Regions from separate parts of the Achromobacter pulmonis genome, predicted to be linked through region 2. Evidence: predicted binding sites of a transcription regulator. Region 2 holds the regulator's gene; the other holds the start of a gene.

Region 1 (5,857 bases), 4.1 Mb from region 2:
AGGCGTTGTCGATCAGGTTGTTGAGCAGCTCGGCCAGCAACAGCGGGTTGCCGTTGATCTGCACCGGCGTTTCAGAGCCCTCGAAGCCCAGGTCGGTGCCGAGCGACAGCGCCAGCGGCACCCACTGCATCGCCTGCTCGTAGGCGATGGCATTGAGGTCGGTCGCGGCCAGGCCGATGGCGCTGGGGTTTTCCGCCCGCGCCAGCAGCAGCAGTTGATTCACCAGCCGGGTGGCGCGTTCGGAGCCGGTCACCAACTGGCGCAGGCTGGCCTGCATCTCTTCTGGGCTGGCATCGCGCAGCGCCAGCTCGGCCTGGGTGCGCAGCCCGGCCAGGGGCGTCTTCAGCTGATGCGCGGCGTCGGCGACGAAGCGGCGTTGCGCCTGGACGTTGGCCGAGAGGCGGTCGAGCAGGTCATTCATGGCCGCCACCAGCGGCGCAATCTCGGACGGCGCGGCGCGTTCATCGATGGGCGAGAGGTCGTCGGGCCGGCGCGCCCGCAAGCGCTGTTGCAGCGCGTTCAGCGGCGCCACGCCACGCGACAGGCCGAACCACACCAGCAGCACGGCGATCGGCAGGACCACGAACTGCGGGATGATCACGCCCTTGATGATGTCGTTGGCCAGTTGTGTGCGCTTTTCGACCGTCTCGGCCACGATCAGCAGCGCCGGCTGCGTATTGGGCAGGTTCAGATCGACCCAGGTGAACGCGAGCCGGACGCCGAAACCACGCAGGGTGTCGTCCTGGTACTGCACTTCGCCGGGGCGCGGCTGGCCGACCGAGGCCGGCAGAGGCAGGGCGCGGTCGCCGCCCAGGTACTCGCCGCGGCTGCCCAGCGCCAGCCAGAACACGCTGTCGGTCTCATCGGCGCGCAGCACGTCGCGCGCCGCATCGGTCATGCGCAGCACCGCGCGGCCGTCCTGCGCATGGACCTGGCGCGTCAGTACATGCAGATTGTTGGCCAGCGCGCGGTCGTACGGCACGTTGGCGATGTTCTGCGCCACCACGTAGGTGATGGCGACGCTCATGGGCCACAGCAGGAACAGCGGCGCCAGCATCCAGTCGAGGATCTCGCCCAGCAGCGAACGCTGCGGCGGCGCAAAGCTGGGGCCGCGGGCCCCGGCCCGCATCACATCCAGCGCTTCCTGGTTGAGCGCCTCCGGCTGTGGCGGTTCAGCTTGCGAGGTAGGCCGCACCCTGGTCCCGTTCGAGGCAATAACCCAGGCCGCGCACCGTCACGATCTTCACGCCGCTGGGTTCGAGTTTCTTGCGCAGGCGGTGCACGTAGACTTCGATGGCGTTGGTGCTGACTTCCTCGCCCCATTCGCACAGGTGGTCGACCAATTGGGTCTTGCTGACCATGCGGCCGCTGCGCGTCAACAGGATTTCGAGCAGGCTGACCTCTCGCGCGGACAAGTCGAGCGTCTGGTCATCGACCATGGCTACGCGCCCGGTCTGGTCGAACACCAGGCGGCCATGCTTGAGCAGCGTGGCGCCGCCGCCGGCGCCGCGCCGGGTCAGAGCGCGCACCCGCGCCTCCAGTTCGGACAGGGCGAACGGCTTGGCCATGTAGTCGTCGGCGCCCAGGTCCAGCCCCTTGACGCGCTGCTCGATGCTGTCGGCGGCGGTCAGGATCAGGACGGGCAGGGCCGAATTGCGGGCCCGCAACCGGCGCAGGACCTCCAGGCCAGCCAGTTGCGGCAGGCCGAGGTCCAGGATGAGCAGGTCGAAGGCCTGGGCCGCCAGCGCCGAGTCGGCGGCCAGGCCGTCGCGCACGGCATCGACCGCATAGCCGTTGTGGCGCAACGAGCGTGACAGGCCGTCGGCCAGGATACTGTCGTCTTCCGCGATCAGGATGCGCATGGGCTATCGAAAGAAGGAGAGCTCGCCGCGCCAGCGGCGCGCGTACGCCGCCCTGGGATGGATAGCCGGGGCGGCGGGCCGGGGGGGCGCAATGGGGACACAGCGCCTGTTTTTTTCCCGATTCTGTCACACGGGGCCGGGCTTGCCCACTCAGGGAATACGTGGAAAACCCTGGCACACTGTTTTTTTGTACAGTACAATCCGATGCCATAATCTGCGCTATCGCTTTCTGATCGCAGCCTGGATCCACCGCTTCGACACCGTTTCGATCAACCCCTTGCGACAACCCGCGCTGACCGGTACCCGTGCCGCGCCCCGACATCCGATACGTTACAGACTCAGACCCGACAGGACACTACATGGACGACAAAACCACCAAGGCCGCCGCTTCGGAAAAAGCCAAGGCGCTGGCCGCCGCGCTCTCGCAGATCGAAAAGCAGTTCGGCAAGGGCTCGATCATGCGCTATGGCGACAACGAGGTCTCGCACGACATCCAGGTGGTGTCCACGGGCTCGCTGGGCCTGGACATCGCGCTGGGCGTCGGCGGCCTGCCGCGTGGCCGCGTGGTGGAGATCTACGGTCCCGAATCCTCGGGCAAGACCACGCTGACCCTGCAGGTCGTGGCTGAAATGCAGAAGCTGGGCGGCACCTGCGCCTTCGTCGACGCCGAACACGCCCTCGACGTGCAATATGCCTCGAAGCTTGGCGTCAACCTGGCCGACCTGCTGATCTCGCAGCCTGATACGGGCGAGCAGGCGCTGGAAATCACCGACGCGCTGGTGCGCTCGGGGTCGGTCGACCTGATCGTGGTCGACTCGGTCGCGGCCCTGGTGCCCAAGGCCGAAATCGAAGGCGAAATGGGCGATTCGCTGCCTGGCCTGCAGGCCCGCCTGATGAGCCAGGCGCTGCGCAAGCTGACCGCCACCATCAAGAAGACCAACTGCATGGTCATCTTCATCAACCAGATCCGCATGAAGATCGGCGTGATGTTCGGCAACCCCGAAACCACCACCGGCGGCAACGCGCTCAAGTTCTACTCGTCCGTGCGCCTGGACATCCGCCGCATCGGCTCGATCAAGAAGGGCGACGAGGTCGTCGGCAACGAAACCCGCGTCAAGGTGGTCAAGAACAAGGTCGCGCCGCCGTTCAAGCAGGCCGAGTTCGACATCATGTATGGCGCCGGCATCTCGCGCGAAGGCGAAATCATCGACCTGGGCGTGGCCGCCAATGTGGTGGACAAGTCTGGCGCCTGGTACAGCTACAACGGCAATCGCATCGGCCAGGGCAAGGACAACGTCCGTGAATACCTGAAAGAGCACAAGGCACTGGCCATCGAAATCGAGAACCGGGTGCGCGAGAACCAGGGCATCGTCAGCCGCGCCGCGGAATTCGTGCCCACCGCCGAAGACGATAGCGGCGAGTAATCCCGCCACGGCATCACCGGATTGCACCGGGCCCGTCAGCCCGGCGGCCGCCAGCGGCAGGCTCCCGTTCCGGGAGACCTGCCGCTGGCACATGGAGTAAGTGCATGAGCTGGAAACCGCCCGTCACGTCCGCCGACCGCTTGCGCGCCCGCCTGGACGATGAGTTCGAGACCGTGGCCAAGCCAGAGGGCCTGCGCCGCACGTCGGACCTGCGGCGGGCTGCCGACTCCACCGCGGCCGCCGACCAGGAGCCGGCCGCAGGCCAGTCACGCACGCCCCGCAAGGGGCCGTCGCTCAAGATGCGCGCGGTCGGCTATCTGTCGCGGCGCGAGCATGCCCGCGACGAACTGGCGCGCAAACTCGCGCCCCACGCCGAAGATCCCGACGAGGTCGGGCGCGTGCTGGATGCGCTGGAAAAAGAGGGATGGCTGTCGACCGAGCGCTTTGCACAAAGCCTGGTGCATCGGCGCGCTTCGCGCCAGGGCGCGGCGCGCATCGTGCGGGAACTGCGCCAGCACGGCGTGGATGACGCCCAGGTGTCCGAATTGCGCGAACAATTGCGTGCCACGGAATACGAGCGCGCGCTCGAGGTCTGGCAGAAGCGCTTCGGGGCCAAGCCCGAGGATCGCGCCGCGTATGCCAAGCAGGCCCGTTTCCTGGCCAGCCGGGGGTTCGCGCACGACGTCATCCGCCGCATCGTGGGGGCGGGCGACGACGATTGAGCCGCCCGCGCGCCCGGCGCGGCGCCAGGGTTCAGGCGCCGGTCGCTTCGGCTTTTCGCCTATTTCGCCGACTTGATGCCGTTCAGCGTCTTGAAGCAGACGTCACGCGTCAGCGTCAGGAACTCGCCGATATACGAGGCATCGGTGTCCTCGCTGCGCACGGTGGCGTACAGGGTACGCCACACCCCCTGCGGCCCCAGGCGGCACAGCCGCAGCCAACCCTGGTTCATGTATTCGGTCAGGGCCCAGTTGGGCAGGGCCGCTACGCCGCGGTTGCTCGCCACCAATTGCGCGATGATCGGCGTCAATTCCGCCTTGCGGATGGCTGCCGGCTCGACGTCGGCGGGGTCCAGGAATGCGGTGAAGACATCCAGGCGCTGCTTGTCGACCGGATAGGTGATGAGCGTCTGGTCCGCCAATTGGTCCGGCATGATGAACTTGTTGCCGGCCAGCGGATTGGATTCGGACACGGCCAGCACCAGTTCGTATTTGAACAGCGGCAGGTACTCGACGGCATCGAGCGGTTGGGGATCGGACGTAATGACCAGGTCCAGGTCGCCGCGCACCAGCGCCGGCAGTGGGGCGAACGAAAACGCGGCCGACAGATCCAGCGCCACGTCCGGCCATTGCGCGCGGAAGGCGTCGAGCGCCGGCATCAGCCACTGGAAGCAGGAATGGCAATCGATGGCCAGGTGCAGGCGACCGGTGCGGCCGGCGGCCAGCCGCTGCAGTTCGCGTTCGGTGGCGCGGATGCGTGGCAGGACCTCATCGGCCAGCGCCAGCACGCGCAGCCCCGCGGTGGTCAGGCGGGCCGGCCGGGTGCGGCGGTTCAGCAGCGGCGTGCCGAGCCGGGTCTCCAGGTCGCGCAATTGATGCGACAGGGCCGACTGGGTCAGGTGCAGGCGTTCGGCGGCCTCTTGCAGGCTGCCCCCTTCTCGGATGGCGGTGAGCGTTTCAAGGTGGCGGATTTCCAGCATGGGGCGACGGCTGTGAAGGTGGCGCGGCAGGCCGGGCAAGACGGCGTGCGCGGGCGCCGGGGCTGTCCCGTCCCTGGGGGCGGGCGTGGAGCTTTATTGTATGAGATTTGCTCATCTTATGGATGTAGACATTGATTTTGATTCATTTTGATTTGGCGGCAGAATAGCCTTCACATGAACAAATTTTGTACAACAACGGTGTTGCCATGACTACGATTCATAATTTGGGGTTCCCCCGCATCGGTGCCCAGCGCGAATTGAAGCGCGCGGTCGAAGCCTATTGGGCCGGCAAGCAGGGCGGCGATGCGCTGGAGCAGACCGGCCGCGAATTGCGCGCCCGGCACTGGCAGGTGCAGGCCGCCGCCGGCGTCAGGTTCGTCCCCGTGGGTGATTTCGCCTGGTACGACCAGATCCTGGAATGGACCACGCTGCTGGGCGCCGTGCCCGCGCGCTTTGGCCAGAAGGACAGCGAGCCGGTCTCGCTGGATACGCTGTTCCGCATGGGCCGCGGCCGCGCCCCGTCGGGCAAGCCCGCCGCGGCCTGCGAAATGACCAAGTGGTTCGACACCAACTACCACTACATCGTGCCGGAACTGGTGCCGGGCCAGACCTTCCGCATCGCCCGTGAATCGCTGTTCGAGCAGATCCAGGAAGCCCAGGCGCTGGGCCACGCCGTCAAACCGGTGATCCCGGGCCCGCTGACCTGGCTGTTCCTGGGCAAGGGCGATGCTTTCGCCGACGGCGCCGCCGACGCGGCCAAGCTGCAACTGCTGGCCAACCTGGTGCCGGTGTACCAGGAAGTGCTGGCGCGCTTTGCCAAGCTCGGCGTTGAGTGGGTGCAGATCGACGAGCCCATCCTGGTACTGGACCTG
Region 2 (5,857 bases):
TTCAGCAGTCTGTCAGCGAATGGATACATCCAGATACCGGGCTCCCGTCACACGGCGCCATCCAGCAGCACCCGCTGCTTCAGTGCCGTCAGGGCATCGCGGGCAGCGGCGGCCTGCTCGAATTCGAGGTTGCGGGCATGGTCCATCATCAGCTTTTCGAGACGCTTGAGCTCGCGCGCCAGGGCCTTCTCGTCCTTCAGCAATTCGGCCGGCACCGCGGCTTCCAGCGCATCATGCTGCACCGGCGCGACAATGCCGTCGATCAGCTCGCGCACCGCCTTCTGCACACCACGCGCCGTAATGCCATGGTCGATATTGAATTGCAGCTGCCTGGCGCGGCGGCGGCTGGTCTCCTCCATGGCGCGCTGCATCGAATCGGTAATGCGGTCGGCGTACAGGATGGCGTGGCCATTGAGATTGCGCGCCGCCCGGCCGATGGTCTGAATCAGGCTGCGCTCGGAACGCAGGAAGCCTTCCTTGTCGGCATCCAGGATGGCCACCAGAGACACCTCCGGAATATCCAGGCCTTCGCGCAGCAGGTTGATGCCCACCAGCACGTCGAACGTGCCCAGGCGCAGGTCGCGGATGATTTCCACCCGCTCGACCGTATCGATGTCCGAGTGCAGGTAGCGCACCCGCACGCCGTGCTCGGACAGGAAGTCGGTGAGGTCTTCGGCCATGCGTTTGGTCAGGGTCGTGACCAGCACCCGCTCGCCCTGCCCCGTGCGCAGCTTGATCTGGCCCAGCAGGTCGTCAACCTGCGTGCGCGCCGGCAACACCTCGACAATCGGATCGACCAGGCCGGTCGGACGCACCACCTGTTCGACCACATTGTCGGCGTGCTCCTTCTCGTAGGCCGCGGGCGTGGCCGACACGAAAACGCACTGGCGCATGCGGGCCTCGAATTCCTCGAGCTTGAGCGGCCGGTTGTCCAGCGCCGACGGCAGGCGGAAGCCATACTGCACCAGGGTCTCCTTGCGCGAGCGGTCGCCCCGGTACATGGCGCTGAGCTGGCCAATGGTGACGTGACTTTCGTCGATGAACATCAGCGCATCGGCCGGCAGGTAGTCGATCAGGGTTGGCGGCGGTTCGCCCGGCGCGGCGCCCGACAGGTGGCGCGAGTAGTTCTCGATGCCTTTGCAGAAGCCCAGTTCCTGCAGCATTTCCAGGTCGAAACGGGTGCGCTGCTCGAGCCGCTGGGCCTCGACCAGATGGCCGTCGTCGACGAAGCGCTTGGTGCGTTCGCGCAGCTCTTCCTTGATCGTCTCGATGGCACGCAGTACGGTATCGCGCGGCGTCACATAGTGCGAGCCAGGGTAGACCGTGAAGCGCGGCAGCTTCTGGCGAATGCGGCCGGTCAGCGGATCGAACAGCTCGAGGCTTTCGATTTCATCGTCGAACAGCGTCAGGCGCAGCGCCAGCTCGGCGCTTTCGGCCGGAAAGATGTCGATGGTTTCGCCACGCACGCGGAACACGCCTCGCGTGAATTCCGCGTCGTTGCGGGTGTATTGCATGGCCACCAGCCGCGCCAGGATCTCGCGCCGCGAGATCTGGTCGCCGGCGCGCAGGATCAGCACCATGGCGTGGTAGTCACCCGGGTTGCCGATACCGTAGATGCACGACACGGTGCCGACGATGATGGTGTCGCGCCGCTCCAGCAGGCTTTTTGTGGCCGACAGGCGCATCTGCTCGATGTGCTCGTTGATCGACGAGTCCTTCTCGATGAACAGGTCGCGCGTGGGCACGTAGGCTTCCGGCTGGTAGTAATCGTAGTACGAGACGAAGTACTCCACCGCGTTCTTGGGAAAGAACTCGCGCATCTCCGCGTACAACTGCGCCGCCAGGGTCTTGTTGGGCGCCAACACCAGCGCCGGCCGCCCGAGCTGGGCGATGACGTTGGCCATGGTGTAGGTCTTGCCCGAACCGGTCACACCCAGCAGGGTCTGGTACATGAGGCCGTCCTGCACACCCTGGACCAGCCCCGTTATCGCGTTGGGCTGGTCGCCAGCGGGCGGATAGGGCTGGTACAAGTGAAACGGGCTGCCGGGAAAATCGACATAGCCGCCTGTCGCCCCGGCGTTCGCTCCTGCGGTTGCCCCGGCGACGGCAACGGCCGTCGCTTCAGCGGCCGCGGCACCCGCCGCGCTCGGGTCTATCGGGCTCTTAGGCATGCTAGACTGTTCCCAGGGTAAACCCCCCATTATCCACAGCACTTCCGACTGCGTCCACTCACCCTCAGCAGAGTCCCATGAGCACCCTTTTCGATTCCGTCGAACTCGCGCCGCGCGACCCCATCCTTGGCCTGAACGAACAATACAACGCGGACACCCGCCCCGGTAAAGTCAATCTGGGCGTGGGCGTGTATTACGACGACCAGGGCCGCATTCCGCTGCTGGGTGCGGTGCGCAAGGCCGAAATCGCCCGCGTCGAGGCCGCCGCCGCCCGCGGCTACCTGCCGATCGAAGGCATCGCCGGTTACAACCAGGGCGCGCAAGCCTTGCTGCTCGGCAAGGACTCGCCGCTGGCGGCCGCCGGCCGTGTCCTGACCACCCAGGCCCTGGGCGGCACCGGCGCCCTCAAGATCGGCGCCGACTTCCTGCGCCAGCTGCTGCCGGCCTCCAAGGTCCTGATCAGCGATCCCAGCTGGGAGAACCACCGCGCGCTGTTCGAACGCGCCGGCTTCGAAGTGGGCACCTACGCCTACTATGATGCTGCCACCCGCGGCCTGAACTTCGACGGCATGCTGGCCGCCCTGAAGGCCGCCCCGGCCCAGACCATCGTCGTGCTGCACGCCTGCTGCCACAACCCCACCGGCGTTGACCCCACCTTCGACCAATGGAAGCAGATCGCCGCGGTCGTCAAGGAAAACAAGCTGGTGCCGTTCCTGGACATCGCCTACCAGGGCTTCGGCGACGGCCTCTATGAAGACGCGGCAGTCGTGCGCCTGTTCGCCGATCTCGACCTGACCATGTTCATCAGTTCGTCGTTCTCGAAGTCGTTCTCGCTGTACGGCGAGCGGGTCGGCGCCCTGACCGTCGTGGCCGGCAGCAAGGACGAAGCCACCCGCGTGCTGAGCCAGCTCAAGCGCGTCATCCGCACCAACTACTCCAACCCGCCCACCCACGGCGGCACCATCGTCTCCACGGTGCTGAACTCGCCCGAGCTGTTCGCCATGTGGGAAGAAGAACTCGGCGCGATGCGCGATCGCATCCGCCTGATGCGCAAGCAGCTGGTCGAGAAGATCAAGGAACACGGCGGCAAGCAGGACTTCAGCTTCGTGCTGCAGCAGCGCGGCATGTTCTCCTATTCGGGCCTGACCTCGGCCCAGGTCGACCGCCTGCGTGAAGAGCACGGCGTCTACGCCGTCTCCAGCGGCCGCATCTGCGTGGCCGCGCTCAACAGCGGCAACATCGATCAGGTGGCCAAGGGCATCGCTGCGGTGCTGTAGGGCATCCAGAAGGCAGGCAGTATCCAAAAACGGGACCCACGGGTCCCGTTTTTCATTGGCGGCCGCCGCCGCGATCTGATCAGCGCTTGCATTTTTGCGTTATGTCCCCCAGAATGCCGCTGTATATATGTACAGTCCGCTTCGAATCGGATCACCGCCATGGCCAGCAAACTCACTGATCGTCAACAGCAAATCCTGGACCTCATCCGGCAAACCGTCGCGCGCACCGGCTTTCCGCCCACCCGCGCCGAGATCGCCCAGGCCCTGGGGTTCCGCTCGCCCAACGCGGCCGAAGACCATCTCAAGGCCCTCGCGCGCAAGGGCGCCATCGAGCTCACCGCCGGCGCCTCGCGCGGCATCCGCCTGAAAGACGCCTCCTCCGCGCCGGCCCAGGCGCCGCTGCCTTTGCCCGGCCTGGCACAACTGCTGCTGCCGCTGGTGGGCCGTGTGGCGGCCGGCAGCCCGATCCTGGCCGCCGAACATGTCGAGCGCGAGATCGGCGTCGATCCCAGCCTGTTCGCCCAGGCTCCCGATTACCTGCTCAAGGTGCGCGGCATGAGCATGCGCGATGCGGGCATCCTCGAAGGCGACCTGCTGGCCGTCAAGAAGGCCTCTGAAGCACGCAACGGCCAGATCGTGGTGGCCCGGTTGGGCGACGACGTCACCGTCAAGCGGCTGCAGCGCCAGAACGGCCGCGTGGAATTGCTGCCCGAGAACCCCGACTTCAACGTCATCGTGGTCGAAGCCGACCAGGAATTCGCCCTGGAAGGCATTGCCGTCGGCCTGATCCGCCCGCACGCCCTGCACTGAGTCCCGCCCCTTCCGGGAACGGACGCCGGCCCAACGGCCGCGCTAAAAAAAGAAACCCCGCTCGTGCGGGGTTTCTTTTTGGGCAGACCCTAGCGGGCCGCCTCGGGACGGGATCAGTGCTTGAGCACCGGGTCCGTCGAGCCAGGTTCGGCCGGCTTGGCGACCAGCGGTTCCTTGACCGCTTCGTCTTCCGCCAGCGGCTCGGGCAGGCGTTCCAGGGCCAGCTCCAGCACCTTGTCGATCCAGCGCACCGGCACGATCTCAAGATGGTTCTTGACGTTGTCCGGAATCTCCGCCAAATCCTTGACGTTTTCTTCCGGAATCAAGACCGTCTTGATGCCGCCACGATGCGCGGCCAGCAGCTTTTCCTTCAAGCCGCCGATCGGCAGGACTTCGCCACGCAGCGTGATCTCGCCGGTCATGGCGACGTCGGCGCGCACCGGGATGCGCGACAACGCCGACACCATGGCGGTGGTGATCGCGATACCAGCGGACGGGCCGTCCTTGGGCGTCGCGCCTTCCGGCACGTGCACGTGCATGTCGTGCTTCTCGAACACACTGTCGGCAAAGCCCAGGCGCCGTGCCCGCGAGCGCACCACCGTACGGGCCGCCTCGACCGATTCCTTCATCACGTCGCCCAGCGAACCGGTGCGTTGGATCACGCCCTTGCCAGGCATGTCCGCCACTTCGATCGTGAGCAGGTCGCCACCGACTTCGGTCCAGGCCAGGCCGGTCACCTGACCGATCTGGTTTTCCTTTTCGGCCATGCCGAAGGTGTAGCGGCGCACGCCGAGGTAATCGCTGAGGTTGTCGCCCGTCACGTTGACCGGCTTGACCTCGAAGGGCTTGCCTTCGGCCTTGGCGCGGTCGCTCTGGGTCAGCAGTTGCTTGATCACCTTGCGGCAGATCTTGCCCACTTCGCGTTCGAGCGCACGCACACCGGCTTCGCGGGTGTAGTAGCGCACGATATCGCGCAGCGCGCTGTCGTCGACCGTCAGCTCGGACTCCTTGACGCCGTTGTTCTTCATCAGCTTGGGCAGCAGATGGTCGCGGGCGATGTGGATTTTTTCTTCCTCGGTGTAGCCGGACAGGCGGATCACTTCCATCCGGTCCAACAGGGCCGGCGGAATGTTCAGCGTGTTGCTGGTGGCCACGAACATGACGTCCGACAGATCGAAGTCGACTTCGATGTAGTGGTCCTGGAACGTATGGTTCTGTTCCGGGTCCAGCACTTCGAGCAGCGCCGACGAAGGATCGCCGCGGAAATCCATGCCCAGCTTGTCGATTTCATCGAGCAGGAACAGGGGATTGCGCACGCCGACCTTCGACATGTTCTGGACGATCTTGCCGGGCATCGAGCCGATGTACGTACGACGATGGCCGCGGATCTCGGCTTCGTCGCGCACGCCGCCCAGCGCCATGCGCACGAACTTGCGGTTCGTGGCCTTGGCGATGGACTGGCCCAGCGAGGTCTTGCCGACCCCCGGAGGACCGACCAGGCACAGGATCGGCGCCTTGACCTTGTCCACGCGCTGTTGCACGGCGAGGTATTCGAGGATGCGTTCCTTCACCTTCTCCAGGCCGTAGTGATCGTTGTCG

What was found. The regulator LexA, encoded in region 2, represses DNA repair genes until DNA is damaged. The targets are predictions, from matches to a motif close to ACTGTATNNNNATACAGT.
Region 1: a site for LexA is predicted at 2,041-2,058, ahead of recA (recombinase RecA). Genes of this name have one in related genera too.

Annotation. Positions count from the first base shown of each region.
Region 1 covers NZ_JAIFOT010000001.1:75,894-81,750, reverse strand. Annotated here, with positions in the region: gene K2W61_RS00395 (sensor histidine kinase N-terminal domain-containing protein) at 1-1,057, opposite strand, end outside; gene K2W61_RS00390 (response regulator transcription factor) at 1,173-1,862, opposite strand; gene recA (recombinase RecA) at 2,222-3,286, shown strand; gene recX (recombination regulator RecX) at 3,391-4,008, shown strand; gene K2W61_RS00375 (LysR family transcriptional regulator) at 4,068-4,985, opposite strand; gene metE (5-methyltetrahydropteroyltriglutamate--homocysteine S-methyltransferase) at 5,192-5,857, shown strand, end outside.
Region 2 covers NZ_JAIFOT010000001.1:4,155,197-4,161,053, reverse strand. Annotated here, with positions in the region: gene uvrB (excinuclease ABC subunit UvrB) at 48-2,171, opposite strand; gene K2W61_RS19145 (amino acid aminotransferase) at 2,249-3,448, shown strand; gene lexA (transcriptional repressor LexA) at 3,608-4,258, shown strand; gene lon (endopeptidase La) at 4,372-5,857, opposite strand, start outside.